One region of the Vibrio sp. genome, then DNA from elsewhere that is predicted to be linked to it. Evidence: predicted binding sites of a transcription regulator. Region 1 holds the regulator's gene; each other region holds the start of a gene.
What was found. Region 1 encodes PurR, which represses purine synthesis genes. Its sites were predicted from a motif close to TNANGNAAACGTTTNCNTNA; they were not measured.
Positions count from the first base shown of each region.

Region 2: AC4MRV_RS11100 (NupC/NupG family nucleoside CNT transporter) is a predicted target of PurR. The motif match lies at 2,743-2,762, and genes of this name have one in related genera.
Region 3: AC4MRV_RS11995 (phosphoribosylaminoimidazolesuccinocarboxamide synthase) is a predicted target of PurR. The motif match lies at 4,228-4,247, and genes of this name have one in related genera.

Region 1 covers NZ_CFHWOM010000062.1:5,011-15,248, reverse strand. Annotated here, with positions in the region: gene mukF (chromosome partition protein MukF) at 1-303, opposite strand, end outside; gene cmoM (tRNA uridine 5-oxyacetic acid(34) methyltransferase CmoM) at 306-1,097, opposite strand; gene elyC (envelope biogenesis factor ElyC) at 1,211-2,014, shown strand; gene torR (two-component system response regulator TorR) at 2,063-2,776, opposite strand; gene torD (molecular chaperone TorD) at 3,013-3,660, shown strand; gene purR (HTH-type transcriptional repressor PurR) at 3,875-4,882, shown strand; cyclic di-GMP riboswitch class I at 5,025-5,110, shown strand; gene AC4MRV_RS19140 (TfoX/Sxy family DNA transformation protein) at 5,312-5,905, shown strand; gene AC4MRV_RS19135 (TVP38/TMEM64 family protein) at 6,068-6,763, shown strand; gene AC4MRV_RS19130 (putative signal transducing protein) at 6,760-7,065, shown strand; gene AC4MRV_RS19125 (alpha/beta fold hydrolase) at 7,062-7,865, opposite strand; gene glgA (glycogen synthase GlgA) at 8,031-9,491, opposite strand; gene glgC (glucose-1-phosphate adenylyltransferase) at 9,481-10,238, opposite strand, start outside.
Region 2 covers NZ_CFHWOM010000016.1:26,186-36,423, reverse strand. Annotated here, with positions in the region: gene AC4MRV_RS11115 (HAD-IB family phosphatase) at 1-51, opposite strand, end outside; tRNA gene AC4MRV_RS11110 (tRNA-Arg) at 180-256, opposite strand; gene folD (bifunctional methylenetetrahydrofolate dehydrogenase/methenyltetrahydrofolate cyclohydrolase FolD) at 458-1,318, shown strand; gene AC4MRV_RS11100 (NupC/NupG family nucleoside CNT transporter) at 1,402-2,601, opposite strand; gene AC4MRV_RS11095 (LysR family transcriptional regulator) at 2,824-3,771, opposite strand; gene AC4MRV_RS11090 (lytic murein transglycosylase) at 3,817-4,788, opposite strand; gene AC4MRV_RS11085 (YcgL domain-containing protein) at 4,829-5,116, opposite strand; gene minC (septum site-determining protein MinC) at 5,279-5,941, shown strand; gene minD (septum site-determining protein MinD) at 5,961-6,773, shown strand; gene minE (cell division topological specificity factor MinE) at 6,780-7,043, shown strand; gene adhE (bifunctional acetaldehyde-CoA/alcohol dehydrogenase) at 7,454-10,153, opposite strand.
Region 3 covers NZ_CFHWOM010000019.1:28,653-38,890, forward strand. Annotated here, with positions in the region: gene AC4MRV_RS11970 (MBL fold metallo-hydrolase) at 1-593, opposite strand, end outside; gene AC4MRV_RS11975 (lactate/malate family dehydrogenase) at 734-1,687, opposite strand; gene AC4MRV_RS11980 (DMT family transporter) at 1,804-2,676, opposite strand; gene AC4MRV_RS11985 (glycerophosphodiester phosphodiesterase) at 2,800-3,498, shown strand; gene AC4MRV_RS11990 (SulA-like leucine-rich domain-containing protein) at 3,744-4,139, shown strand; gene AC4MRV_RS11995 (phosphoribosylaminoimidazolesuccinocarboxamide synthase) at 4,343-5,446, shown strand; gene AC4MRV_RS12000 (LysR family transcriptional regulator) at 5,702-6,619, shown strand; gene AC4MRV_RS12005 (YjjW family glycine radical enzyme activase) at 6,616-7,482, opposite strand; gene AC4MRV_RS12010 (YjjI family glycine radical enzyme) at 7,492-9,033, opposite strand; gene AC4MRV_RS12015 (methyl-accepting chemotaxis protein) at 9,189-10,238, opposite strand, start outside.

The DNA of each region.
Region 1 (10,238 bases):
GTCAGTGATCTCACTAACAAAGCGGCTCATAAGACGCTGTTTCACCATCTCGTTGATGGCATTGTTCGCACGGAAAGCCGAAGCTTCACCAGTATCTTCAAAAAGTCGAGTGACGATAGTAAACGCATCATGCAGCTCACCTTCACCCAATTCTTCATCAAACCTTTCGTTGCTTAACACCGCTAATGCGATCAAAAACGCCAACCGTTCCGTCGTCAGGTTCAATGAGAAATCGTGCTGCTTTACCCAGCCGACCAATTCATCGATTGGTTGCTCTGCAGCATTGAGAGTCATCTCACTCATTATTATTCCTGTTTCTGTTTCTTTTTGGCCCATACATGTATGTAGCGACCTAATGAGAGGTAAGGCTCTTGTCGACAAAGTTGTTTTTCGAGAGCCAATACATCTTCATACTGATAATCCCCTGTATATTCCATATTCCCTATGTAATCACTAAAACAGCGAATCCCAGATTTACCGCGAATTTCAAACCCAGCGTCTTCTATCCATTGGTAAACGTCTTCTGGCTTTAAACCTTTCTGCGGCTGTAATTTAAATCTTTTGCGATGAGGCATTCCCTCAAGAACGTGGGGAATATTGCCACATACGACATTTTTATAAACCAGCCCGTGATGGTTGTAGAACATGATGGACGCAGCGCCATCTGGTTTAACCTGCTCTAACACCGTCTCAAGCGCAGATTTAGGATCGACCAACCATTCCATTACAGCGTGGAATATCACCATATCAACTTGGTGTTCTAAGTGTTCCCCTATCTCTTGGACTGGAGAATGAATCAAGCGATACTGCTCAAGCAAGCCATTTTTTTCAATATCCTGCTTTGCCAGTTGCAGCATTTCCGAAGATAGATCACATAACTCAACGTGGTGTCCGAGTTTGGCAAGCTTTTGCGACATTTGTGCTAAGCCACCACCTGCATCCAGTACATTTAGCTCTCTGTTAGTTCCGTCAATAGCGGATAATAAATGCTCCAAGTCTTCCCAAACAATGACTTGGCGGATCTCTCCCTTATCGGAGCCGTAAATATTTTTTGCAAATTTGTGGGCAATATCGTCGAAATTACGGTCTTCAGTCACAGCAGCTTAAGGTATTATGTCTAATCGTGCTGCTATTCTGTCACAAGAAAAGCAGGAATAAAGAGGGTTTCTCTTAAAAAATAATCAACTGATGTTTTTTCGGACTATTTAGTATGTTTGAGCTGAAAAAAGTGGTCTCTTCTCTTCTGATGCCTTTACCGGCAATGCTTATCATCGGCCTACTTGGCTTGATGCTGATCATGTTCACCCGAAATCAAAAGACTGGCTGTTTTATCGTCCTTTTCTCATTTATTGGCATATTCCTGATCGCGTTTCAGCCTGTTTCTTCTCGATTACTCATGCCACTTGAACGCCAGTACTCTGCGTTTTTCCCCGTAGATGAATCTATTGACTATGTCATGGTGCTAGGCAGTGGCCATGTCGTTGATGACAAAATCCCGCCGACTTCAGAGTTAAGCCGGACTGGGTTAATGCGCTTAGCAGAGGGTATTCGTATTATGCGCATCTACCCGGGTTCTAAACTTATTTTGTCCGGTTACTCTGGTGGCTCTGAAACGAGTAATGCACGAATGATGGCTAAAGTCGCACTCGCTTTGGGCGTCTCTAAGTCAGATATTGTTCTACTAGAAACAGCAAAAGATACATGGGAAGAAGCGAGACAAGCTGCTGCATTTGTCAAACACAAAAAGTTGGTGGTGGTGACATCAGCAAGTCACATGAAGCGAGCTCTGAATGAATTTCACTCTGCAGGCTTAAAACCTTATCCTGCTCCAACTAATTACCTAGCACATGAGAACGTTACTCAAGCTTGGGCTAAGTTCACACCAAAAGCGGTTTACCTAGAGCAAACCGAGCGTTATTGGCATGAAACACTCGGGCGAATGTGGCAAACCCTTAGAGATTGGGCTTCTGACTATGAAGAAAAATCTTTAGAAGCTTCTAACAGCCAACTATAGATATAAAAAAACCGAGGCATGCCTCGGTTTTTTTATATCTGACGAATATCAATCCCCAGCAAACATGTAGCCTTCACCATGAACCGTCACGAAAATCTGTGGGTTCTTTGGATCAAACTCCATTTTCGCACGCATACGGCGAATAAGAACGTCGATAGTGCGGTCATTTGGTGCATCGACTCTGTGGCTTATCATGTTAAGAATACGCTCACGGCTCAGTACCTGGTTCGGGTATGAAGATAGAGCAACTAGCAGTTCGTATTCTGCCTTAGTCAATTTTACAGGCTCGCCGGCACGGCTTAGTGCTCGACGTTGAACATCAAACGTCCATTCACCAAAACGTACTGTGTTGCTGTCTTGCTTATCCGTTTCTCCAACACCTGCTGAATTGCGAGCTGCAGAAATACGCCATAACAAGTTTTTGACGCGCACTAAAAGTTCACGAAGCTCAAAAGGCTTAGTTACATAATCATCTGCACCCATTTCAAGGCCGACGATTTTATCAATGCTATCCGTGCGTCCTGTTACCAGGATAATCCCAATGTCTGATTGACTGCGAAGCTCGCGTGTTAACATCAATCCATCTTCTCCAGGCAGATTGATATCTAACATCACTAGATCTATCGCATTGTTCTGTAGTGAATCACGCATCTGCTCGCCGCTTTCTGCTTCACTTACGTGGTAACCTTCATTTTGAAAGTAACCAACTAGCTTGCTACGAGTTACTGCGTCATCTTCTACAACTAATACGTGATAGCTCATTTACACCACTTATTTTACATTGGTCATCGTTTTAACCAGTATTCTATTCATAATCAGTAACATTTCTAGTATTTGTTACTTTAAAACCAAGAAAGATGATTTTTTATTGATTCAAGACAAACCTAGGCTATCGGTTAACTTTTTTCCACATTTACATTTATTTCGTCACAACCAGTGTTACCGCTGTTCATTTTTATTGGGTAAACTATCCGCAGTTATTTTAGGAGTTAAACCTAATGCAAGAAATTAAAGCATTTAATGAAAAACGCGCCGAGATCTACTGGTGGCTCTCTAGCCTGATGGCAAAAGAACTGACTCAGGAAGCTTTAGATCAGTATCACTCTGCAGAAATTCGCTCATTTCTGACTGGTTTGGGTGAGAACGAAGCACTAAAACCTGCCGTTTCTGACGTCATTGACGCTTTGAACCGCCTAATGGACCGAGAGGATGCTCAGCTAGAGCTATCAGCAGATTTTTGTGATTTGTTCCTTAAATCGGATAGAGACTCAGCTTTGCCTTACGCTTCAATGTACATCGGTAAGTCAGGTCTCTTGAATGATGAACCGGCGAGAGAAATTGAAGCGCTGCTCCAACAATATGGAGTGCAGGTAGATGAGAACCTTAATGAGCCCGCAGACCATATTGCCATCGAGCTTGATTTTTTAGGTAACCTAATCATCCGCTCTAACGAGTTGGAGCAAGAAAGTGCAATGGAAGAAGCGTTGGCCGCACAAGATGCATTTATCTGCGATCACCTACTAAGTTGGACACCACAATTTGCTGCGAAATGTAAAAACATTGACGAATTTGGTTTCTATTCTGCTATCGCGAACTTGATGGTCGCATTCTTAGAGCTCGACTCGAGCTACTTAAAAGGTGAATAAACCTTACTTTTTGTGACCCTAAGCGGTAACAAAAGCCTTTTTATTTGCGCTTCTCCAGTTTGCGGTCTAGAATCGTGACCGCAAACGATAAAAATGAATTTAATAAATACAAACCGCTAATTAACAGCGGTTTTTGTGTTTCTGATACTTTCTGCCAGATTATCCTAAACTTAGGAATATTGTTCCGTGGCAGTCATCGACAGGACAGAACCTTATGGCCACTATAAAAGACGTAGCGCGCTTAGCCGGCGTGTCAACGACAACGGTATCTCACGTAATTAATAAAACACGTTTTGTTGCAGAAGCGACCCAAGAAAAGGTCATGGAAGCAGTACAGGAACTGAATTACGCACCAAGTGCTGTTGCTCGTAGCTTGAAATGTAACAGCACTCGTACCATCGGTATGTTAGTTACTCAATCAACCAACCTTTTCTTTTCTGAAGTTATCGATGGTGTAGAGAGCTACTGTTACCGTCAAGGTTATACTTTGATCCTATGTAATACCGGTGGTATTTACGAGAAGCAACGTGATTACATCCGCATGTTAGCTGAAAAGCGTGTAGATGGTATCTTGGTTATGTGTTCTGACTTAACTGAAGAGTTAAGTGAAATGCTTGATCGCCACAAAGATATTCCAAAAGTGGTTATGGATTGGGGCCCAGAGAGCTCCCAAGCAGACAAGATCATCGATAACTCCGAAGAAGGTGGCTACCTAGCAACGAAATACCTTATTGAACGCGGGCATAGTGACATCGCTTGTTTAAGTGGTCACTTCGAAAAAGCAGCGTGCCAAGAACGTATCGCGGGATACCGACGCGCAATGCAAGAGGCCGAACTCAATGTCAACGAAGACTGGATCCTCGAAGGTAACTTTGAATGTGATACAGCCGTACTAGCTGCTGACAAGATCGTCGCAATGGACAAGCGCCCTACTGCAGTATTCTGTTTCAATGACACTATGGCTCTTGGTTTGATGAGCCGCCTACAGCAGAAAGGTATCCAAATTCCTGAAGACATGTCGATCATTGGCTATGACAATATTGAGTTAGCGGAATACTTCTCTCCACCACTAACAACAGTTCACCAGCCAAAACGTCGTGTTGGTAAAAATGCGTTTGAAATTCTGCTAGAGCGCATAAAGGACAAAGAACACGAAAAACGCGTTTTTGAAATGCACCCAGAAATTGTTGAGCGTTGTACGGTTCGCAACCTTAACAAGTAATAACGATATGCGTTTGGCAATATGATTATTGATTAGCCAAACGCATAACCCCCATCAATTTACTGAACCAAGATCACATTTAGTCACTCCAAGTGTGATACTTACCTCAAATATTATTTATTCTTAAATAGTTCGATTAATGCCACGAACAGGGCAAACCATTCCGAAAGGATGGGACGCAAAGCCACCGGCCTTAAGTCATTAGTACAAGGCAGCGGGGTTGCCGATGGCAAATATGCAAAACTAGTACAATAAGATTTCTCGTAATCTAGACGCGTCTTAACACGTAACAGCACTAGACATGGAATTCGTCGATATTTTACGAAGTGTTTTCTTGTATGACACCTTACTGACAAAATTTCTGCATTATTTTGCTACTCTCTCGGACCTGAATTGGTGGCGTATACATATACACCGAGAAATTACAGCATGGATAAACCAATACTAAAAGACTCAATGAGACTGTTTGAGCAACTTGGTCAAATTAAGTCTCGTTCAATGTTTGGCGGCTTCGGCATTTTCGCAGATGAAACGATGTTTGCCTTGGTGGTAAATGACAGACTGCACGTGCGCGCTGATGAACAGCTTACACAGCAGTTTAAAACCCTTGCGCTGGAACCATACGTTTATAAAAAACGCGGTTTCCCCGTCGTAACCAAATATTTTGCATTAACTGATGATCTTTCTTCTGACACCGAACGAACATTAGCGCTTGCTAAACAAGCTTTAAAAGCGGCAAAAGAAGAGAAAAAGATACAATCAAAAGCTAAGCCTAACCGCTTGAAAGATTTACCTAACTTGCGATTAGCAACGGAAAGAATGCTGAAAAAGGCAGGGATTGACGACGTTGAATCCTTGGAAGAAGCGGGCGCAGTCAATGCTTATAAGGCTATTCAGTCTTCTCATTCAGCAGAAGTCAGTGTTGAGTTACTTTGGGCGCTAGAAGGTGCAATAAAAGGTACGCACTGGTCAGTAATACCTCAAACTCGTCGACAAGAGTTACTTAGCAAACTCTCCAACTGATTGATAAAAAGCCAGCATAATGCTGGCTTTTTTACTTTTGATGGAAATTTTCTGCTTCATGACTCGTTCTTATTCCCTATATCAATGATTCCCTATACTTACTTAAGTATGTAACTATAGGGCACAAGTTACCTTGAGCGCAGATTGTATAAGGACGCTGTTATGAACAAAAAATTGATCATTGGCATAGTACTGGTCACTCTTATCGTGTTTTTAGCGATGAACTTTGGCCAATATTTAACACTTGAGAATGCCAAAGCACAGCAACTAGCGCTAGCTGACTACATTAATGAGAATTTTATCTTTGCTGCACTGACTTACTTCGTCGCTTATATCGCGATTACAGCCTTTTCTATCCCTGGGGCTGCGGTTGTGACTTTACTCGGTGCCGCCTTGTTTGGCTTTTGGACGAGCTTGCTGCTTGTTTCTTTTGCCAGCACTATTGGTGCTACTCTTGCTTTCCTTAGTAGTCGCTTCTTGCTACGAGACTGGGTACAAGACAAATTCGGGGATAAGTTAAATGCGATCAATCAAGGTGTGGAGCGTGACGGTGCATTTTATCTCTTTTCTCTAAGGCTAATCCCTGTCTTCCCATTTTTCCTAATTAACTTGCTAATGGGACTGACACCAATCTCTGTCGCTCGTTTCTATGTGGTGAGTCAATTGGGTATGTTACCTGGTACTGCTGTATACCTTAATGCGGGTACTCAGCTCGCTCAGATTGAGAGCTTATCGGGTATTGTCTCTCCATCAGTGTTAGCTTCTTTTGCTCTGCTGGGCCTATTCCCTGTCATAGCCAAATGGGTAATGGCTAAGATAAAGTCTTCTCCTGCAGCACAAAATGGCTCTACATCATGAAGGTTTACTCTGCTAGTAACCCACCCGAAGCTCACATAGTCTGTGAGCTTCTCAGGTCCCAAGGTATTAATTGTGAGGTTCGCGGAGAAGGTATCTTTGGCTTACAAGGCGAAGTGCCTTTTGGAGAAAATAGTGAGCCGTATGTTTGGCTGTTACAAGCGGATAAACAAACTGAAGCGCTTAAAATCATAGAGCAGTTTAAGCAGTCAGATGCGGGTGTTGAGTGGCTATGTGTCAAATGCGGTGAAATGAATGAGTCACAATTTGGTGTGTGCTGGCAATGCGGGACAGCCGCCGATTAAGCAGTTTGGATTTGTTGCTGGATGAACTCTATTGAGTGCTGATTAAATTCATCTGGGCGCTCTACATTACAAACGTGGCCGCAATCCGGAATTTCTAATAGCTTACTTCTACTATGTACTGCGACCATTTCTTTTACAGGCTTTATAAACATATAGTCCCTTTCCCCCATTAAATAGAGAGTCGGGATTGGCAGTTCACGATCCTTAAAGTATTTCATTAAAGGGTTCACTTCCGCAGTCAGGATGAACCAGCGCTTAAACTCTTTCTGACAAAGTTTCTTTGCTTCGCGGATAAACAAGTGACGTGACTCTTTCTGAGTTCGTTGAGGCATGACGATATAAGCAAACAAGCTGTATAACCACATGTAAGGGACTATGTGCTTACACAAGTTACCTAACCTCACCAAAACTTGAGAACGAGTGTTCAGGCGCGTTACAGCTCCGCCAAGAACCATTGATTTAACGCGGTCTGAGGCTAACTCAGCAATATTACGGACAATAATGGTTCCCAGAGACATGCCAACAAAATGAGCAGACCTGATTTTCAAATGGTCCAGCACTTTGAGGATATCTTGCGTTACCGCTTTAAAGGTATATCGATTTGCCATCAATTCTTTAAGCAGTTGGTTAGATTTTCCGTGTCCTCTCAAATCAATCAACAACAAATTAAAATGCTGCTTATAAGCTTTGATTTGTTTAAACCAGATAGATGAACTCCCTCCAGCACCATGCACAAACACCACCCACTCTTTACTCGTTGGATGTTCAAATGTTTTGTGAAACAGCATTTCTGAGCTCATATTTTTGTTTTGTCTATCTTTGCCAAGGAGTTTTGAAAACCGAAGATTAGCATAAAGTGATGCAATTTTAATTCAGCTTATGTCAATTCGTGTAACTTATCTTGTCCAAAACTAGAAAAATACAAAAAAGGCGTCATAAGACGCCTCATTTCAACCGTATATTATTTATGCATTCAACGCACTGTGGTACAGCGATAGATACTCATCCGCCGCTTTACTCCAGCAGAAGTTTTGACTCATCGCATACAATTGAACTCGTTTCACCTCGTTAGGTTGTTGGGCATAAAGCAACAGTGAACGTTGCAATGTCAGAAGCAGAGCCACTGGCTCTGGCTCGTCGAAAACAAACCCTGTGGCGATATTTGGGTCAACATCGTAATCGCTCACGCTGTCTTTAAGTCCACCTACACCACGTACGATAGGTAGTGTGCCATAAGCCATGCTGTATATCTGGTTTAGACCACATGGTTCAAATTCAGATGGCATCAAAAAGAAATCGGAGCCAGCTTCAACGAGATGCGCCAAGCCATTGTCGTACGCTTCAACAAACTTAAACTTGTCGCTGTATAACGCTTCCACCTCTTTCAATCTAGACGCCAGAACAGGATCGCCTGTACCAACGATAACAAGTTGAACATCATGCTTCAGAAACTGAGAAAGAATCGGAAGCAGGTAATGCACCCCTTTCTGATTAGTCAAACGGCACACCATGCCATACATCGCAGTCTCTTTTACCGCTAGTCCTACCTTCTCTTGCAAGTTTCGTTTACACGCTTTCTTCCCTCTCACCATACTTTGGCGATTGGCTCGAAAATTCGTCGGTAAATACGGATCCGTTTCTGGGTTCCAAGAAGAGTAGTCACAACCATTTAATATGCCGACAAGGTCTTTCGCACGACTTTGGAATTCGGCTGCCATTCCGTGACTGCCTAGTTCGGTTTTAAGCTCTTCAGCATAGCTAGGGCTTACTGCATTAATCTTATCTGCGTTAAGTACACCCGCTTTAAGCATAGTGACATGTGAAGGGCTAACAGCAGCATCAGGAGCATAGCGAGCATGGAACTCTGGTAAGCACTGTAGCTCGTCATAGCTGAACACACCTTTAAAGACCGCATTATGTATAGACAATATACTCTTAGTGTCTGAAAAAAATGGACATGAGTTGTAGCGATGCTTAAGCAAAAACGGGACTAATCCAGTGTGCCAGTCATTCGCATGAATGACATGAGGCTGGAAATCTAGCTTCTGAAGCATGTCTAAACACGCTGCACTAAAAAATGCGAATCGTTCACCATTGTCACTGTACGCCTGATTGTTTTCCGCGTACATTTCAGGTCGGTCGAAATACTTGGGACAGTCAATTGCATAGGCTGTAACGCCAGCAATCGTTAATTCGCGAACCTTGTAGGCGGTGTGAGGCCAGAGCTCTAGCTGCGTCTCTAGTAACACTGGAGCAGATTCAATACCTGCCACCTTTCGGTAGGCAGGGAGAGTTAACCGAACATCTTGGTTAAGTTCATGGAGAGCTTCAGGCAGTGCCTTGGCAACATCTGCCAAGCCACCACTTTTTATCAATCCTTCGACTTCCGATGCTACAAATAGAATAGATAAATTCTTAGTAGCCAACACGCGCTCCTTTAGGAATAACGACAATTCCATCATCGGATACGTGGAAGTGCTTCTTGTCTTCCGTGAGATTGACACCAATTTGTGTGCCTGGCGCAATATCCGCATCCTTATCCACAATTACTCGACGCAATACGCAGCCTTCGCCAACTTTGACATCGCCCAAAAGGATACTTTCGCTAATATCACATGCAGATGCAATATTACTGCGGAAACCAAGCACACTCTTTTCAATACGAGAGCCGCGAACATAGCTGCCGTTACATACCAAGCTATCAATAATCTGTACGCGACCGTTGACTGAATCGGTAAACGTGGCAGGTGGTAATGGTGGGTAGTATGTGTGAAGTGGCCATTTACGATTGTACAACGAGAAAGCCGCATCTTTTTCTAGTAGATCCATGTGCGCCTGCCAGTAGGCATCGATGGTACCTACATCACGCCAGTAAACTTCTTCTTTCTCACCAGTAATACGGTTAGTGCTGAAGTCATAAACATACACATCTCCACGTGGGAACATCTTAGGAATGATGTCTTTACCAAAATCATGAGAGGATTCTGGGTTATCTGCGTCTTCGATGAGTTCAGCAAAAAGTGTCTGCGCTTCAAACACGTAATTACCCATTGAAACCAAAGCGTGTTCAGGATCACCAGGAATTGATTTAGGGTTTTCCGGTTTTTCTTGGAAGCCTATCATGCGACCTTCCGCATCAACCTCAATCACTCCAAACTGTGAAGCTTCCGACA
Region 2 (10,238 bases), on a different contig from region 1:
ATCTTCTGTCGTTATTGTTCCGTCAAAATCAAATAGGGCTAAATTCTTCATCTGCCGCAGCCTTCCATGCCTAAAATCCAAACAAGATTCACCAAATTACCTATATACCACTAAAGACGCCACAACCTAAAACGCAAAAACCCCGACAACTCGAGGAGTTATCGGGGTCTTTAAATAAATGGCACGCCCTATAGGATTCGAACCTATGACCACATCCTTAGAAGGGACGTGCTCTATCCAGCTGAGCTAAGGGCGCGCTACAGGGAAAGGATTATACGAGTTCGATTTCTTAAAACAAGGGCTTTTCGTAACAATATGATCTGAATGAACAAAAAAAGGACACCAACACATCAATTGATTAAAATTACCACGAAGCAAACGTTTGCTTATAGATGTTCATCAAATAATTTGCGACAATGCGCTGCAAATTATTCGCCATTCTAATTGAAGGAAAGTCATGACTGCTCAAAATATCGATGGAACGCTTATTTCCCAAACTGTTCGATCAGAAGTTGCTGCTCGAGTTAAGGCTCGCGTAGAAGCCGGCCTGCGTGCACCTGGTCTGGCAGTAGTACTGGTTGGTGAAGACCCAGCATCTCAAGTGTACGTGGGCAGTAAACGCCGCGCTTGTGAAGAAGTTGGATTTGTCTCTAAGTCATTCGACCTTCCGGCAACCTCTTCGGAAGAAGAACTCCTAGCCCTTATTGATGAGTTAAATGTTGATGCTGAAATTGATGGTATTCTAGTTCAACTACCTCTTCCAGCAGGCATTGATGCTACTCACGTGTTGGAACGCATTCATCCAGAGAAAGACGTAGATGGCTTCCATCCTTATAATGTTGGACGTTTAGCACAACGCATCCCTAAGTTACGCTCTTGTACGCCGAAAGGGATTATTACCCTACTAGACCGTTACAATATTGAGCTACGAGGAAAGCATGCGGTTGTTGTTGGAGCATCAAATATTGTTGGTCGACCAATGACACTAGAACTGCTTTTAGCAGGCTGCACAACGACAACTTGTCACCGCTTTACCAAAGATCTTGAAGGGCACGTCCGTCAAGCTGATGTCGTCGTGGTCGCCGTTGGCAAACCTAACTTTATTCCTGGCGATTGGGTCAAGAAAGGAGCCGTGGTGGTCGATGTTGGCATCAACCGTCTAGAATCAGGCAAACTAGTTGGCGATGTTGAATACGATAAAGCAAGAGAAAATGCGAGCTTTATTACTCCAGTACCAGGCGGTGTTGGTCCAATGACCGTTGCTAGTCTTATTGAAAATACCATGCTAGCGTGTGAACAGTTCCACACTAAAAAGTAGAGCTTTAAACACCACCTCAGAGAAATAGAAAGGGTTGATGTTCAATAACATCAACCCTTTTGTTTTTGAGCGAGTTGGAGTGATTACAGGCTTAGAATGACACCTGCAATTGATGCGCTCATTAAGTTCGCCATGACACCTGCGGCAATTGCGCGGAAACCAAATTTCGAAATGAATGGGCGCTTCTCTGGTACCACGCTACCTAAACCACCAATCAACATTGCCATGGTAGAGATGTTAGCAAAACCGCACAGTGCAAACGTCACGATTGCTTGAGAGTGCGCACTTAGCTGCGCTTTCACTTCTGTTAACTGGATAAATGCGACAAATTCGTTCACAACAATCTTGTTACCGATCAGTGAACCTGCAGTAATCGCTTCAGACCAAGGAATACCGAGCAACCATGCAACAGGCGCAAACAGATACCCTAGAATAAGTTCAAAGCTAAGCTCTGTACCCATTAAGCTGCCTAGCCAACCTAGCATACCGTTTAGCATCGCAATCACACTAACAAACGCTAATAGTGTTGCACCCACAGCCACTGCGATGCGCAAACCAGACATCGCCCCATCCGCCATAGCTTCAACTACGTTGGTGGCACGTGGCATTTCAACATTGTCGAGTTCAGTCTCAGCATCAATAGCTTCTGTTTCTGGCACCATGATTTTCGCCATCAGCAAACCAGCAGGGGCAGACATAAACGCAGCCGCAATTAGGAAATTCAGGTCCACACCTAATGACGCGTAGCCCACCAATGTGCCACCAGCTACGGATGCAAGACCACCCACCATAACAGCAAAAAATTGAGAATCAGTCATGTGCTTTAGGTATGGTTTTACAACCAAAGGCGCTTCAATCATGCCGACAAAAATGTTCGCTGTAGCAGAAAGCGATTCCGCTCGGCCAATACCAAGTAGCTTCTGGAGCCCCCCACCAATCAAATTAATCACCTTTGGCATAACACCAATATGGTAAAGGCCTGAAATCAGCGCAGAGAAGAAAATGATGATACCAAGCACGTTAATAGCGAACGTAAAGCCGCCCGTTGCTAACCCACCGAAAAGGAAAGCAATACCCTCCTGACCATAATTGATAAGGTTTGAGACAGCGCCAGTGACACTGTTCAGGACATCTTTACCCGCTGGTACGTAGAGAACCAAAAGCGCAAAAGAGATCTGCAATGCAAATGCTAACGATACCGTTTTTACATTGATACTTTTTCTGTTTGTAGAAAGTAGCCAAGCTAAAAACAGAATGGCCACAATACCTAGGATTGAGTTCATAAGAAGATCCGACAAAATGGGGGGAACAAGAATGGCGTCGGATAATATTCAGATAAAAACGAGATGCAAATCACAGTTGTTAATGGAGTGTACTTTCGTTAGTACAATTAACCATCACTCTAATAACTGTTTGTTTTGATTAAATATAAACGTTTGCTCTTTCGCATCTTTTCCATCAGGAAAAGATGTTTGTAAGAATAGAAACAATTTGGCGACTCACATTTACAATTTAAATCCACGTAAGTGTGGCGCTAACCGTCTGTCCCAGTGACAAGGTGAACCAATTTTCTGCTTAATAAAATCAATCACGGCAGCTGTCTTAATAGGCAGATATCGTCGACTTGGATACACCGCATAAAAGGGCATATCTTGGCTCGGTTGCCAGTCTGGCAAGAGCTGAATGAGCTTCCCAGTTTTAAATTCATCACGAATAAGATATGTCGCCAAATAGGCGATCCCCCACCCAGCGACGGCTGCGTCTCGCACCGCTTCCGCCAAATCCACAGAGTAATTACCCGAAACTTTTACGTTTAACTGCTCATGCGGTCTAGAAAACGCCCAACTTGTGTAATCACGCTCCCAACTCCGATAAATAAGACAGTTATGCTGCGCCAGGTCATTAGGATGAAGAGGTGTGCTGTGTTTCACTAAGTAATCTGGAGACGCGGCAACCACAAACTTACTGTCAGCGAGTCGCTGAGCCACATAGCCTTCAGGCAGAGTTTCATTGTTGGTGATCCATAGGTCTAGCCCCTCTTGCAACATATCAACTCGATAGTCAAACAAATGCATTTCTACTTGCAGGTTAGGATAACGTACTCGTAGTTCATCGATAGCAGGTAAAATGTGCAAAGTGCCGAAAGATTGGGAAAGCCCAATCTTAATTAGCCCGGCCACTTCATCGCGCTGGCTTTCGATTTCCCTCTGCGCTTCTTCAATAGTTTGAACTAGCTTTTGGCAATGGTGAAAATAATGTTCGCCTGCTTCTGTCGGCGTAAATGTACGAGTTGTCCTCTGGACTAACTTAACCCCTAACGATTCCTCAAGTTGTGCTAGTTGCTTACTCACATGAGAAACCGACACTCCTAAATTGCGTGCAGCAGCAGTAAAGTTTTTGTGAGTAAGTAAAGTGGCAAAGACCACCATTTGAGAAGCGCGATCAGATAACACGGAAACTCCTAACAAAAAAGAGCTCCGCAGAGCTCCTTTAACAAATCATAGTACGATTCTGTCGGCCAAATGGCTTACCGCCAGAGCGAAGTAGTAAGAGCGGTTCCACTTCATCAATACATTGTAGTTATTGTATACCAAGTAAACTCGCCCATTCGCATCATCCGGGGCGATCAACCAAGCCTTAATGTCTTCATCAAGTTTTGGCAATGGACGACCATCGTAACGAGTCACGCCTAGCTTGCTCCAATCCTGAAGATACTTCCCTTTCTCTTCACTGCGACCTTGGATACTCGTATCAAAACCGTTAGGGAGTTTAACTTGGCGACCCCAAGTGTATTTATCACCCCATCCCGATTGACTTAGGTAGTTGGCGGCAGACGCAAATACATCGGCTTCACTGGTCCATATGTCCTTTTTGCCATCACCGTTTCCATCCGCGGCAAAAGACAAGAAGGAACTTGGCATAAACTGACACTGCCCCATCGCCCCAGCCCATGATCCTTTAAAATCTTCAACTGGAATATGGCCTTCTTCAAGAATCTGCAGCGCCGCCATTGCTTCTTTGCGGAAGAACGCTTCACGACGCCCGTCATATGCCATGGTGGAAAGCGCATCAATAACGCTGTAATTACCAGTAAAGCGGCCGAAATTACTCTCTACGCCCCAAAGAGCGACAATGAACCGTGGCTGGACACCATATTCTTCCCCAATACGAGAAAGCTCATCATAGTGCTTGTCATACAGCTCTTTAGCTTGCTTTACTTTCCAATCAGGCACAGCGCGAGGAATGTATTCATCAAGAGTTAGCTTTTTCTCAGGCTGATTGCGATCCGCTTTTACCGCGCGTGGCTTGTATGTCACATCAGCAAAAGCGGCCGAGATAACCTGTTCTGAGATGCCCTTATCTCTCGCCTCTTGTTTCAACCCATCAACGTATTGCTCAAAGCTCTGTTCATTTGCCCAAACAGAACTTGCAATGGTTGCACCTAGTACGACTGACAATAATTTTTTCACATTGCCCTCCTTGAGCAAAGTATCGCAAGTCCGTGTCTTATTATTCTTCGGACTGCTGGCGAGCTTTCTTCTGCTCTTTGTATTCATCTAACAAGTTTTTCGGTGGAGGTGGAAGTTGGAGGAAGAAGCCTTCTTCATCAAGTGACTTTTTCACCTTCTCAATATCTACCGAGGCCAATTGTCGGCCATCCAATTTGATGACCATTACCATAATAGGTTTGCCAAACATCTGCATCAATGTGTCAGGAACTTGTGAAAAATCGTCCTTCTTCGGAATGTAGAGGTAAGCGCCTTCTTTTTTAGAACTTTTGTAAATTGCACAAAGCATGGGAAGCCTTTTGTCCGTTTCTATTCAATGAACGTCAATGTTTCGTTATTTTTGAGAGCAAAACACTCAATTGAGCGCAAGATAACTTGCTGTGCTTATTGTGGGAATATAACATGACAACCCTAGTCTCAGGCAACGCCCTTACGAGGTTGTAAGTAAAAGATGTCACATTCACCAGACCTAAAAGGCAGTAGTTTCACATTGTCCGTTTTGCACCTTAGTGACAATAACGTGGAAAAAACGGTCAAATTTCTCAATGATAAAGTCGAACAGGCTCCCGCCTTTTTTGCCAATGCCCCTGTTGTCATCAACATTGCAAAGGTGGATGGTGATATAGACTTTCATGCATTGAAGCACGGAGTTTCTGCTGCGGGAATGATTCCCGTCGGTGTTGCTGGCTGTAAAGACAAACGCACGCAAAATTTAGCCAGTGAGGCTTCATTTGCCATCATGTCGGCGAGCAAGTCTCCTAGTCAGGCACCAGCTAAGCTTGCGCCAACGAAAATAGTTCGCTCTCCAGTGCGTTCAGGCCAGCAAATTTATGCTAAAGATTGTGACTTAGTGGTACTTAATCATGTCAGCGAAGGTGCTGAGGTCATTGCAGATGGTTCTATTCATATTCATGGAACCCTACGTGGTCGTGCCATTGCAGGTGCAAGTGGTAACAAAGATGCGGTAATCATCTGCAATAAGCTCAACGCTGAACTCATGTCTATCGCGGGTCATTACTGGTTAACCGAACAATTTTCGGAAGAATACTGGCAACAAAAAGTTATGTTTAGTTTGGATGATGACTCGCTACAATTCGAGTTATTAACAATTTAAGATTTATAAGGAACACATAATGGCACGCATTATTGTTGTAACGTCAGGCAAGGGCGGTGTAGGTAAAACTACATCAAGCGCTGCTATCGCTTCAGGTTTAGCGATGAAAGGTAAAAAAACAGCAGTTATCGATTTTGATATTGGTCTACGTAACCTCGACTTAATCATGGGTTGCGAGCGTCGAGTAGTCTACGACTTCGTCAATGTCATTAATGGTGAAGCAACACTAAACCAAGCGATGATTAAAGATAAGCGTACCGAGAATTTATTCATTCTTCCTGCTTCTCAAACACGTGATAAAGACGCACTGACCAAAGAAGGTGTGCGCCGTGTTCTAGATGAACTCGACGAAATGGGGTTCGATTTCGTTATCTGTGATTCACCAGCGGGCATCGAGCAAGGTGCACTAATGGCACTATACTTTGCAGATGAAGCTATCGTAACAACAAACCCTGAAGTTTCTTCTGTACGCGATTCTGATCGCATTCTCGGTATTCTTGACTCTAAGTCTCGCCGTGCCGAAGAAGGTTTAGAACCAGTGAAGCAACATCTTCTGCTTACACGTTATAACCCTGCGCGTGTCACTCAAGGTGAAATGCTCAGTGTTGAAGATGTAGAGGAGATTCTGCACATTGGTTTGCTAGGAGTTATTCCAGAGAGCCAAGCCGTTCTAAATGCGTCTAACAAAGGCGTTCCAGTTATCTTCGACGAGCAATCAGATGCGGGAATGGCTTACGATGATGCGGTAGAGCGACTGCTGGGTCAGCAAGTGGATTTCCGCTTCCTGACCGAACAGAAGAAAGGAATCTTTAAACGTCTATTCGGAGGCTAAATCGGCATGTCATTACTTGAGTTTTTCCGCCCGCAGAAAAAGAACTCTGCAAACTTAGCCAAAGAACGCCTGCAAATTATCGTTGCAGAGCGTCGAAGCCAGGGCGATCCAGCACCTTCATACTTACCGCAGCTTAAAGAAGATATTCTTAAAGTGATCAGTAAGTATGTCGCCATTGATCCTTCGATGGTTGATCTCTCTTTTGAACACAAAGATGATGACATCTCTGTTCTTGAATTAAACGTTAAGCTACCAGAAGACGAAAAATAGTTAGATAACATAACCATAAAGGCCGATGTGACTACATCGGCCTTTTTTATTTATTGGTTTAATCACCATCATCAACGTCAGCTGTAAACGTATTTAACTTAACAACCGCTGTTCTACTGTATCTCCAGTATACTTCTAGCTCTGGCTTCTATGGGCAATAAATAACTCCTGAAATCATTGTGTAACAAAGCCCCTACACTAGCGATAAAACACCAGCGCACTTGGGTACGCGGCCAAGTTACCACTTGCAGATTTGCTACACACGTACTCACCCGTCAATGATAGTGACAAGAGAGACACTACTGAAGCTATCGAACAAAAAAAGCCCCAGTCATTCGACTGGGGCTTTATCTTTTCCCGATAGATAAGTGTCGTGCTAGCGAAAACTTATCTCATAACTAACGGCTTACTTATGCGTCAGCTTTTGCTTTCTTAGCTTTAGGCGCTTTCGCTGCTTCTTGGTCTGCTTTCTTCTTGATTACCGTAGTACCTTCGAAAGTTTCACCTTCAACGAATGCTTTACCGTAGTAAGAAGCTAGTAGAACTTCTTTCAGCTCAGTGATTAGAGGGTAACGTGGGTTAGCACCTGTACACTGGTCATCGAACGCTTCAACAGCTAGTTCGTCTAGTTTCGCTACGAAGTCAGCTTCAGAAACACCTGCAGCTTGGATAGACATTGGGATGTCTAGGTCGCCTTTCAGCTCGTCCAACCATGCTAGTAGACGTTCAATCTTCTGAGCAGTACGGTCACCTTCTTGGCTTAGGCCTAGGTGGTCAGCAACTTCAGCGTAACGACGACGTGCTTGTGGACGGTCGTATTGAGAGAACGCAGTTTGCTTAGTTGGGTTATCGTTCGCGTTGTAGCGTACAACGTTAGAGATTAGTAGTGCGTTCGCCAGACCGTGTGGTAGGTGGAACTCAGCACCAATCTTGTGCGCCATAGAGTGACAAACACCTAGGAATGCGTTCGCGAATGCTACACCAGCGATAGTTGCTGCGTTGTGTACTTTCTCACGAGCGATTGGGTCGTTTGCACCGTTCGCGTAGCTTGATGGTAGGTACTCTTTTAGCATCTTAAGTGCTTGTAGAGCTTGACCATCAGAGTATTCGTTAGCAAGAACAGATACGTAAGCTTCTAGAGCGTGAGTTACTGCATCGTAACCACCGAATGCTGTTAGAGACTTAGGCATGTTCATAACTAGGTTAGCATCAACGATAGCCATGTTTGGCGTGATTTCGTAGTCAGCTAGTGGGTACTTAGCACCAGTCTTGTCGTCAGTAACAACCGCGAATGGAGTAACTTCTGAACCAGTACCTGAAGTTGTAGTGATACATACAAGCTCAGCTTTCTTACCCATTTTAGGGAACTTGTAGATACGTTTACGGATGTCCATAAAGCGCATTGCTAGTTCTTCGAAGTGAGTTTCTGGGTGCTCGTACATAACCCACATGATCTTCGCAGCATCCATTGGTGAACCACCACCTAGAGCTAGGATTACGTCAGGTTGGAAGCTCTTCATTGCTTCTGCACCTTTCTCAACAACAGATAGTGTTGGATCCGCTTCTACGTCGAAGAATGTTTGAACTTCGATGCCTTGCTCTTTAAGCAGTTTAACTACTTCATCAGCGTAACCGTTGTTGAATAGGAAACGGTCAGTTACTAGGAATGCGCGTTTCTTACCTTCTAGGTCGCTCATTGCGATTGGAAGGCTACCACGACGGAAGTAGATAGACTTAGGTAGTTTGTGCCACAACATGTTTTCAGCTCGCTTCGCTACAGTTTTCTTGTTGATAAGGTGCTTAGGACCTACGTTCTCAGAGATAGAGTTACCACCCCATGAACCACAACCTAGAGTTAGAGAAGGTGCTACGTTGAAGTTGTAAAGGTCACCGATACCACCGTGAGTAGTTGGGATGTTTACAAGGATACGTGCAGTCTTCATCTTGTCACCGAAGTAACGGATGCGGTCTGCGTTAACGTCTTGGTTAGTGTAAAGACCAGATGTGTGACCGATACCACCGATTTCAACCATAGTTACCGCTTGAGCAACTGCGTCTTCGAAGTTGTCAGCACGGAATAGACCTAGAGTTGGAGATAGTTTCTCGTGAGCGAATTCGTCATCGTAAGAAACTTTACCTAGACCTTCACCAACAAGCACTTTAGTGTCTGCAGGAACTTTAACACCAGCCATTTCAGCGATTGCTGGAGCAGGTTGACCTACGATTTTCGCGTTTAGGTTACCGTCGATAAGAAGTACTTTACGTACTTTGTCAGCGTCAGCTTTAGATAGAACGTGAGCTTTGTGAGAAGCGAAACGCTCTTTTACTTCGTCGTATACTTCGCTAACTACGATAGCTGCTTGCTCAGAAGCACATACTACGCCGTTATCGAAAGTCTTAGACATAAGGATAGAAGCTACAGCACGTTTGATGTCAGCTGTTTCATCGATAACTACAGGAACGTTACCTGCACCTACACCGATTGCTGGCTTACCAGAAGAGTAAGCTGCTTTAACCATGCCTGGACCACCAGTTGCAAGGATAAGAGCGATGTCATCGTGCTTCATTAGAGCGTTAGAAAGCTCTACAGATGGCTGGTCAATCCAACCGATGATGTCTTTTGGAGCACCTGCTGCTACTGCTGCATCTAGAACAAGTTTAGCTGCGTCGTTAGTAGAATTTTTCGCACGTGGGTGTGGTGAGAAAATGATACCGTTACGAGTCTTCAGAGAGATTAGAGATTTGAAGATTGCAGTAGAAGTAGGGTTAGTTGTTGGTACGATACCACAGATGATACCTACTGGCTCTGCGATAGTCATAGTACCTAGGTTGTCATCCTCTTCTAGGATGCCACACGTTTGTTCGTCTTTGTATTTATTGTAGATAAACTCAGAAGCGAAGTGGTTCTTGATTACTTTATCTTCAACAATACCCATACCAGATTCTTCAACCGCTTGTTGAGCTAGCGGGATACGAGCTTGGTTAGCTGCAAGAGACGCAGCGCGGAAGATTTTGTCTACTTGCTCTTGAGAGTAAGTAGCGAACTCTTCTTGCGCTTTCTTAACGCGAGCAATCATTGCATCTAGTTCAGCCATATTAGTAACAGGCATAGGGATTCTCCTAAAATTAACAAATATTAAAAACTTTTTAGTAAGACTACTGTTCGACTATTTTCGTCATCTAAGTAAGCAGGCT
Region 3 (10,238 bases), on a different contig from region 1:
AAAACCCTCTTCACTGATGTTCGGTATTTATTAGGGTGAAAGATTGGGAATGGTGAAATGAGTCTCTGCTTCACTTCAACCATAAGGTCTGCGACGTAAAGCACATCTTGCTTAGCTTGATAAAGAGAGAGATCTCTATCGGTATGCCCTGGCGTTTCTAGTACCTGCCAATCTTCAAACCCTGGGATTAGGTCACCATCATTGACTTTTACATCGGGAAACAAATAACGCGAGTACCAAAGGTTTTTTCTTGGTTTACGCTTTCTCTTAGCTACCCACGCAGCAAGAGCAACATCGGTAAGGTGCATCAGGAAGCCGTCTAGTCCGGAATACCATTGAGCATCACAGTTGGCGGAAACAAGTTTACATCCAGTACGTTGTCGTAAGCGATTCGCCCCACCAGCATGATCGGGATGCATGTGGGTAATGACGACAACCTTAAGATCGGTTAGCGGCCTTTGGAGTCGATGAGTAATAAAACGCTCGACGTATTCGACATCTGCTCGACTTGCCCCATCAAGCAGCATCAATTTATCAGGATATTCGGCTATATACATAGTCTGTATATAGCCGTCGATAGCGTGAATTTTCATAAGTTAGATTTAACAAATTTATTACATTACCAATCTAACCTTCCACCGCCAAAAGAAAAAGAGTAAAAGCTCTAAGTTGTGAGTTAAGAGCGTTGATCGCTTTTATACTTGGGGATGCATATCAACCATATGATGCAACATTATTTAACCAAGCCTGTTTTTTCAGCGACTTGACTGACAACATCATCAACATTACCTGCAATTTGCATCAAGGTTGTCATCTCTTCTGATGTGAATGGGTGACTTAACACCGCTTCCGCACCACTCTTTCCAATCACGGTTGGCACACTCAGCACAACGTTATTCAGCCCATACTCACCATCCAACAGGGTTGCGACGGGTAGAACAGAACGCTCGTTGATCTTAATTGCCTGAATGATTCTAAACACACTCGCAGCAATGCCATGAGTCGTATTTTGCTTACGTTTGAAAATCTCATAACCAGCCTGTTTGACCGATTCAAGTAATTCGTCGGCACAGATACGTTCCATATGATGAGTGTCGCAATAGTAATCGGCAGGTTGCCCTGCAATCGATATTAGACTCTTTGGGGTAAAACAGTTGCTGCCATGCTCCCCTAATACATAGCCAAATACGTTTTTAGGGTCCAAATTCACTCGACTAGCGACGATACTCATCAAACGAGCGGTATCGATGACGCATCCACTACTGATCACCTTAGAGCGAGGGAATTTTGTGTTGGTAGCAATAAAATGAGCAACAATATCACAAGGGTTCGACACTACGATCAAGATTGCATTTGGCGCGACACGCTCCACTTCTTTGGCAATCTCAACACCAATGCGACTATTGATTTCAGCAAGATCGATGCGCGTCTGTCCTTGTTGAATTTGCGCGCCTGCAGTAATGACTACAATATCTGCGCTAATTAGACTCAAGTAATCATCAGTGGCAACGAGATGGGTATTTTTTGAAAACGTAAGCGCTGAGGTATGACGGAAATCAAACACCTCTCCTTCTGCGCGTTCTAGATTTTTATCCAGTAGTACTAGCTCACTAACGCTACCCAATGTAAGTAGATAGTTACACACGCCTACACCGACTGCGCCAGCGCCAATAACACCAATCTTCATGCGTTCATCCCTGTATTTATTTAACGACTTAATTACTAATATTCATGTCAATTATAGCAATTTAATTTTGCCTTCTAAATAAATATCGAACGATCTTGCTAATGTTGAATTAACTACTAGCGTCGAATTCTAATTAGCTTTCCGTCAGTACGGTAGAAGATAAGTGCGAAAAGAATCAAGCCACAACCAATAACCTTATTAGTTGAAAGCTGCTCACCATACCAAAGGATACTGAGTATCACTGTCCAAATGGGCTCCAATAGCATGATGAGTGCCGCATTGCCTGGATTACATCCTTTCTGCCCTAATGTTTGCATCACATAGCGAAGACTCGTCGCCAGAATGGCACTCGCAGCAAACCAACCCCATATCGAAGAATCAATACTTGTTGGAACGCTTTCTAACAATGCTGACGTAATCAACGCGATTAAGCCAGTTACAAACAATTGGATACACGTGAGCAGTAAAATTGGTAGCTTTTGCGCAAGCTTGCTATTGATGTTGAAGTGAAGAGCCAACATGCACGCATTAGCCAAAAACCATATTTGACCAGGCGCACTGTTCCAACCGCCTTTCAACGAAAGAAAAGCAAGGCCAGAAACAGCGATTGGCATTGCAAACCAAAACGCGCGTTTAGGGCGTTCCTTGAATAATACCCAAGCCACGATGGGAACAATAATCATCGATAAACTGACTATAAACGCCCCCTCTCCTAGCGTATCACTAATTGAAATAGCGTATACCCAAGCGAGCAATGCGAAGGCGAGCACTACACCACCACCTAATGCTTGACTAAGCTGAGTGAGCGTTAATTGTCTAAATGACTTATAGCACAGCGGCAATAAACAAATCGCAGCGACTAAAAATCGCAGACCGATAAACCCAAAAGGTGGTAAGCCTTGAATGGTTTCTTTAGAAAAGATCCAACCTAATCCAGCCAACATTGTCGTGGCGATCAGGATCCATGCAGCTTTACGTTCAGCGTTCAATATTAAATCTCTATAAGTATGTTTTTATAATATTGTTGTTTGCCGATAGTGGCAGATTTTTCTAGTGACAACCACCATTTAGAGCTAATCTAATCACCTATTATCTCGTATGATGTGAGACCCATGATTATAGTCGGACACCGCGGCATCGCGGGACACCAGCCAGAAAATACACGAGCCAGCATTGAAGCCGCTATCGAGTTGGGGCTAGAGTGGATTGAAGTCGATATTCAACCTAGCAAAGACGATGTTCTCGTTGTTTGCCATGACCATACCGTAGACCGTTGTAGTAATGGCATTGGGCGAGTCGATCAACTCTCGCTTGCAGAGCTAAAGCAACTAAATTTTGCGCATAATTACCCCACATGTAGTCATCAACCCATAATGACACTTCAAGAGTTGTTAGTGCTCGCAACTGAACATTCCGTCAGCCTCAACTTAGAGGTCAAAATTGACCGGCACGACCCTGAGCGTGTGACCCAGTTGGTCGCTAAGGAGTTAGAACGGAGTCAAATGCCCAAAGAAAAGATTCTGTTTTCGAGTTTTAACCACCAAGTGATTCGTCATCTTCGTAAACAGTTTCCTGTCCATGCGATCGCAGTTCTATCAGAGCGGCTAAGAAAAAAAGATCGCCAGTTGCTAGAAGAAGCTCAAGCTGTTGGCTGTAATTTAAACTATCTATGGACAAGTAAAAGACAAGTCGCCTCTTTGCAAAAACTTGGCTTTAAGGTTTGGTGCTATACAGTGAACAACCCAAATCGTTTGAAGCATCTGAATAACCTTGATGGCATCTTTAGCGATTATCCCGATCGCTTCTTATAGTCTCCACCCAGTGTTTATACAGTACTTTTCACAAACCACTGTATAAACACCTGTGCTGCTGCTCACAATTTCTAATACTAAGCCAACATTAACACCAAGAAACAAACCCCATAATATCAAAAACTTACACCAAAACTCTGGTAATTCATCTCTATTTTTTGCTTAAAAAGACAACAAAAAGACTTGATCACTAATTACAAACAAACTACTGTATAAGCATACAGCATGTATGGAAGGACAGTATTATGATTCAGTTTCAAACTCAAAATCGCTCAGTTTCTAAATTCAACGTTCTGGCTCAACCAACGCAACCGATGAACATTGATGATGCAACCCTTTACCGCTTAGCTGGTCTATCGAATCAGAAGCAGTGGATTTTGTTTACCGCTGAATGCCCTCGTCCTGACTTTGAGCAGTTCGCTTCATACAACGTTAGCTGTAAGAAGATCATTCAAATGAAAGCGTCTCAGACTCAATCTGAGGTCGAAATTGTTACTAAAGCAATAAAATCTGGCAATGCTAGTGCTGTTGTAGCTTCGACAAGTATCTCAGAACTCGATCAAGCGCTGCTTAGCGACCTAGCAACACAGTTTCAGTGTGCAGTCTTCTTTGTTGAGGGCAGATCATTCCAGTACCATTAATAAGCTCAACAATAACACTGTCTTTGGCCCCTCTCACTCGAGGGGCTTTTTATTTTTAATCCAGATATATCCCACCACACGAAACTTTTAAAGCAAACGTTTGCTTTTTATCTGGAAGCCTAGATTAGTTCTGGTATTATGCTCTGCAAATCGAAAGCAAATTACGTCTTTCACCCATTTTTGACAAAGATAGGAATGTCTAAATGAGTCTCGCAGATCAAGTTCTCGCCGTTAATGACGATCTTCCCATTCGCACGAATAAACCAGTCCACAGCGGAAAGGTTCGCTCGGTATACTGGTTAACTGAAGAAGACAGCAAGCGCCTTATTCAAGAAAAAGGCTATGATGTTGCTCCTGATGCCCCACTTGCAATCATGGTTATCAGTGACCGTATTTCGGCGTTTGACTGTATCTGGCATGCTGAAGGAGGTTTGCAAGGTGTACCAGGAAAAGGGGCCGCCTTGAATGCGATCTCTAATCACTGGTTTAGCCTATTTAAAGAAAATGGTTTGGCAGAAAGCCATATTCTGGACATTCCACATCCTCTGGTTTGGATCGTCCAGAAAGCAAAGCCAATTATGATCGAAGCGATTTGCCGCAAGTACATCACAGGTTCAATGTGGCGAGCTTACGAGAAAGGTGAACGCGAATTCTGCGGTATCGAATTACCAGAAGGCTTGGAAAGAGATAAAGCTCTCCCTGAACTTCTAATGACACCATCGACTAAAGGGATTCTCAAAGGTATTCCAGGAGTTCCAGAGGCAGACGACGTTAACATCACACGTAAAAACATTGAAGACAACTTCTCTGCATTTAATTTCTCGAAACAAGAAGACATCGCACTATATGAGAAGCTGCTTAACGATGGCTTTAGCGTGATTAGTGATGCGCTAGCGAAAGTAGAACAAATATTTGTTGATACCAAATTTGAATTTGGTTACGTAAGTGATGCGTCCGGCCACGAGAAGCTGATTTATATGGATGAAGTAGGCACCCCTGACTCTTCTCGTATTTGGGATATGAAAGAATATCAAGCGGGGAATATCGTCGAGAATTCTAAAGAAGGGTTCCGTCAATTCTTGCTAAACCACTTCCCTGATCCAGATATTTTGCTTAATAAAGAGCGTATGCCTGAGCGTGAAGCTTTAGCTCGTGATAACGCGCTACCACTTCAAGCATTAATGGACATCTCGACTACTTATACGGGTATTGCTGAGAAAATTACGGGCCAGCCAATTCATCTTAGCGATAATCCGAAGCAAGAGATTATCGACATTCTAGGCTCACAATATGGGTTGATTGACTAAGTACCCTTAAACGCCCTCTACTAGAGGGCGTTTTCATGTTTGTAAAACAGAACACCCTCGTTTGCTACCCTCTCAACTCACTTTCCCTCTTCTCCCTTTGTCAAAGATGCTATAGGTATACCGAGGTTCTTTGATTGCCCTCCATTACTTTCTATATTGGTTAACTTGGTAAGTTGAATTCTCGCGCGTTAATAACTGTCGTCAGCACTAATCATAGATATAATATCATCACCCAAGATTCGACAGTGTTTCACCATGGATTTTATAGCTCTATCCCGTATCAGCTTAAAGCATTTAACGGTTCTTCATGTGATGCTCTCAACCAATAGCGTAACTAGAACGGCAGATTACTTATGCGTGACCCCTTCTAGCGTTAGTAAAACCCTTTCTCAACTCAGAGAGCAGCTTAAAGATGAACTGTTTTATAGAGAAGGCAGCTTGCTATTGCCAACTTCGTACGCGTTAAGCATTGCTCCACAGATACACGGTATTTTGCAAAGTATGAACGGTATTCTTCACCAAGGAGAGTTCAACCCAAGAACGTATAGAGGCTCGATAGCTCTATCCATGCGCGAGAGCACTTTTGAACTATTTGCCGATAAAATTGATCAAATTTCGCAGCAATTGGAATCGGCGAAACCAATTCAACTTTACGCCAAAGAACAGATGAATTTTGATGCCTTAAGTCGCGGACAAGTCGACTTTATGCTGCTGCCTCACGATATCAGTCAACCACCCACTCGCAGTCGAGAGTTGATGTGGCAACAAATATTAGCCGATGAAATGGTCTGTTTGATGTCGCCTAATCATCCACTTGCTGCAGAAAATATGATTTCTATCGACGATTATTTGCGTTACCAACATATTGGCATCCAGGATAACGACTTGTCTGAGCCCTACTTTGAGCAAAACCTGACTCAGCAATATCGCTCTCGTAAGATCTCAATTACTGTTTCAGATTTTGGCTCAGGGGCCGTTTTGTGCCATCAATCCGAACGTCTTCTAACCTGCTCCAAAGCTTGGGCAGACAGAGCTTTCCAAGCGCAAGGACTCGTGCCAAAGGCACTGCCATTCGATTACGGTCAAGTCGGATATAGCCTAGTTTGGAATGAAGCTAGCTTAAATCACCCGGCTCTTCGATGGCTTCATCAACAATTACTAGAGGTTAATTAGGCATAGACGCTTGGTCGAGTAATGGTATTGGGAATTAACCCTTTCAAAGAATGGTAGAAAAGCTCCATTTGATCTTCTGTGCATTTGGGCCAATCCAGAGCTTGACCGATAACACCATGATGCTGAAAGGCATTGAGTCTAATAATAACGTTTTGGGGCAAGCGATTGATGAGCCTAGCCACATGCTCAACTTCCACATCTAGATCACTCTTACCCGGAATATGAAGTAGCCGCAACTCGTGGAGCTTATTACTTTCAGCAAGTAGATGAATGGAATTTATTACCTTATGGTTGTCTCTTCCAACCAGCCATTGATGAGTCTCACTCTGCCAGGATTTTAGGTCTATCATGGCGCCATCCAGGTAAGGAATCACGTTACGCCACCCCTGCTGAGATAAATATCCATTGCTATCAATAAAACAAGTGAGATGCGCTAGATCTGAATCGGCTTTGATACGTTGAAATAGCTGAATAATAAATGGTAGTTGTAAGGTTGCTTCGCCACCCGACACGGTTACACCACTAATAAAATAGTGTTGTTGCCTAACTCGTTCTAAGATTTGAGCAACGGTATAACGCATCACCTTAGGGCTCGAGCGATGACTGCATACATCGATGCATTGGTCGCAATGAGTGCAACTAGCCTCATCCCAGACAACGTTGCCACTTTCATTCACTGTTAAGGCCTGAGTTGGACATCCCGCCACACACTCTCCACAGTGATTACAATGATTGATCGTATGGGGGTTGTGGCAGGAAACGCAGTTGAAATTACACCCTTGAAGAAAGATGACCAGGCGATTGCCCGGCCCATCTACACAGGAAAAATTGAGTATTCGACTCACGAACGCACTTTTTTCCATTACGCTGCCTTACTTATAAACTGGCTTAGATTCCATGCTCACAACTCTTGGCGTCCTATTTAAGATACCGGTATTATTCGCAGCTTCCGCACCTAGAAAGGTTGTATTCTTACGCGATCCTTCAGCCTTAAACTTCTCGATATCAGATAGCTTTATCATGTAACCCGTAACCCGAACGAGATCATTCGATGCAACATTTGCGGTAAACTCGCGATACCCAAGAGCGAGTGCACCTTTACACAAATTGAACATTGCTTCAGGGTTAGACTTAACCGTCTCATCTATGGTCAGAATATCGCTGATGCCTGATGTGTAGTATTTATGCTGCTGAGCAGTTGCTTGAACATATGCCACTGGATCTGGCTCTGTACCGTAAGGGATGCGTATTCCCGGAGTGACGCCATCATCAAGACTAATCCCCCCCTGAGCATGCAGTAGCGCTTTGCCTTCTAATCCGTATTTTACAGGGCTCGTATCAACTAAATGCGCTAACTTCTCTGAAATCGCCAAAGCTAACCTGTTTGCTTTATCGCTATGCCCGTACATATCGTTACAGCCTTCTTTTTCAAGCAAAATATTCACAGCTTCTGCCATTCCAAAAATACCGTACATTGGGGCAAAACGGCTTTCTTCAATCAATCCTTCAGTCGTTAAAAAGCCTTTAAAGAAGTTAGACTTTTCATGAAGGTGACCACTTCTGGCGTCCATCAATGCAATCATTAAATGGCTGTAAGAAGGAAGAATATAATCAATAAAATCCGTGCTGTCTTTTGCAAGTAGAGCAACTTCTTTAAGATTCATTCTGACGAGTGTGTTTGATCCACCAGCTAATGGTAGTGAGTTGTAACAGCTCACAATACCAAACTGTTTATCACCATAAGCAGCAGCGTGCATCGGATAGTTAGCAATGTGTGGCTTACTGCACTCACATATATTACTGGTTGCTTGTCTGAGTAAATCATCTGGCGTGACCGCCGGGTCATACATAAAGGTAAGATTTGGAGCGATTTGTTTTAGTTCAGCATCCACTTTTAGAATGGTACGACAAATGACGTTATCCTTGGGGCCAATATTAACGTGCATAAAGGCATCAGGCAGTGTGCGATCAAGCATAATCCAAAATCGTTTGAGCTTTACGTAAATCTGCTGCTCTGTAAGATCACCAACATAAGGAAGAAGCACATCATCGAGCTGGCCAAGGTAGACAGGGATATTTGTAACTGAAGGAACATGATGATAAATAATTGTCAGTAGATTCAACGCATCATCAAAATCTTGGGCAGGATCGACCTCGAGATACTCAGAGCCTTGATTAAGGAACTTTGCATAATCAGGTAACACGTAGCGAGGCTTAAACGGCGCATGCCCTTCAAACATATCGCAAAGTATTCCTTGCTTCATAGCCGAAGAAACCACATCAGACACCTCCATATATGGAAGGTTAGCTTCAGCTTCTAATGCAAGAAACTGGTTCTTCTGCTTCGGGTTTAAGTTCGTGTCAGTAACGATTTCTTGGACACGTTGTTGGAATGCGTTCAGTGTAGTTTGCATAGCATAGAATCCTTATTGTTTATATGGATTCTATCGACACTCAAGCCATTTCCACAATTGAAATTAAAGCAACCCAACATTTCCAAACTGGAAATTAACTAATAAATAAAAGCCCAGCTTTTAGGCTGGGCTGTAACTAAAAGAATCTCAAGCGCTTATAGTTTGAAGCGATTGATCTCTTGCTCCAATTCGTGCGATAACTCCGAAAGCTGTGCTGCTTGGGATGCCGCATCGTGGGCTTCATCGGCAAGATCGTTTGATACATCACGGATACCTACCGTGTTACGAGTAATTTCCGACGTAACAGATGCTTGTTCTTCTGCGGCAGATGCGATTTGAGTCGCCATATCACTAATCCGTTCTACCGCAGTCTGGATTTGAGTTAGGCTTACCGCTGCTGAGTCCGCATCACCCACACTGGTGTTAGCTAGCTGACGGCTATCGCCCATGATGCCAACAGCTTTACCTGTTGTTCCTTGCAGCGTTTCTATCATCTGTTGGATTTCTTTCGTCGAAGCGTGAGTGCGTTGACTCAAAACACGAACTTCATCCGCCACCACGGCAAAACCGCGACCTTGCTCTCCTGCACGAGCGGCTTCAATTGCGGCGTTAAGTGCAAGTAAGTTAGTTTGTTCCGCGATATCTTGGATGGTAGATAGAATTGTGCTGATGCTGTTGCCATGCGCTTCAAGCTCTTGAATAACTTCAGTCGCGACCTGAACTTCTTGAGCAAGATTTTGAATAGAGCTCTGAGTTTGTACAACTTGCTGGCCACCATGCACACATGCTGAAACTGCTTCAGAAGAATTTTGAGCAGTATGATCTGCGTTACCGGCAATCTCTTGAGTAGCTGCTGCCATCTCGTTGATTGCTGTTGCTACCATATTGATTTCATCTTGCTGGTGACGAATACGAGCACTACGCTCTTCAGCATGTTGTGCAGTCTGCTTTGCTTGCTCAGACAATGACGCTGATACAAGGCTAAGCTTAGATACCATGGTATGCATGTTACCAACAAAAGTGTTGAAGTTTGATGCTAGCTGACCAACTTCATCGTCACTACGTGGCTCAAGGCGTTGAGTCAAATCGCCTTCTCCTGAAGCAATCTCTTCGAGAGCTTTAGATACTCGACCCAAGTCGCGGAACAAGAAGCTAACTAGCCAAGAGACAACCATCACAACAATCAGAGTGATAACAATAGCGGT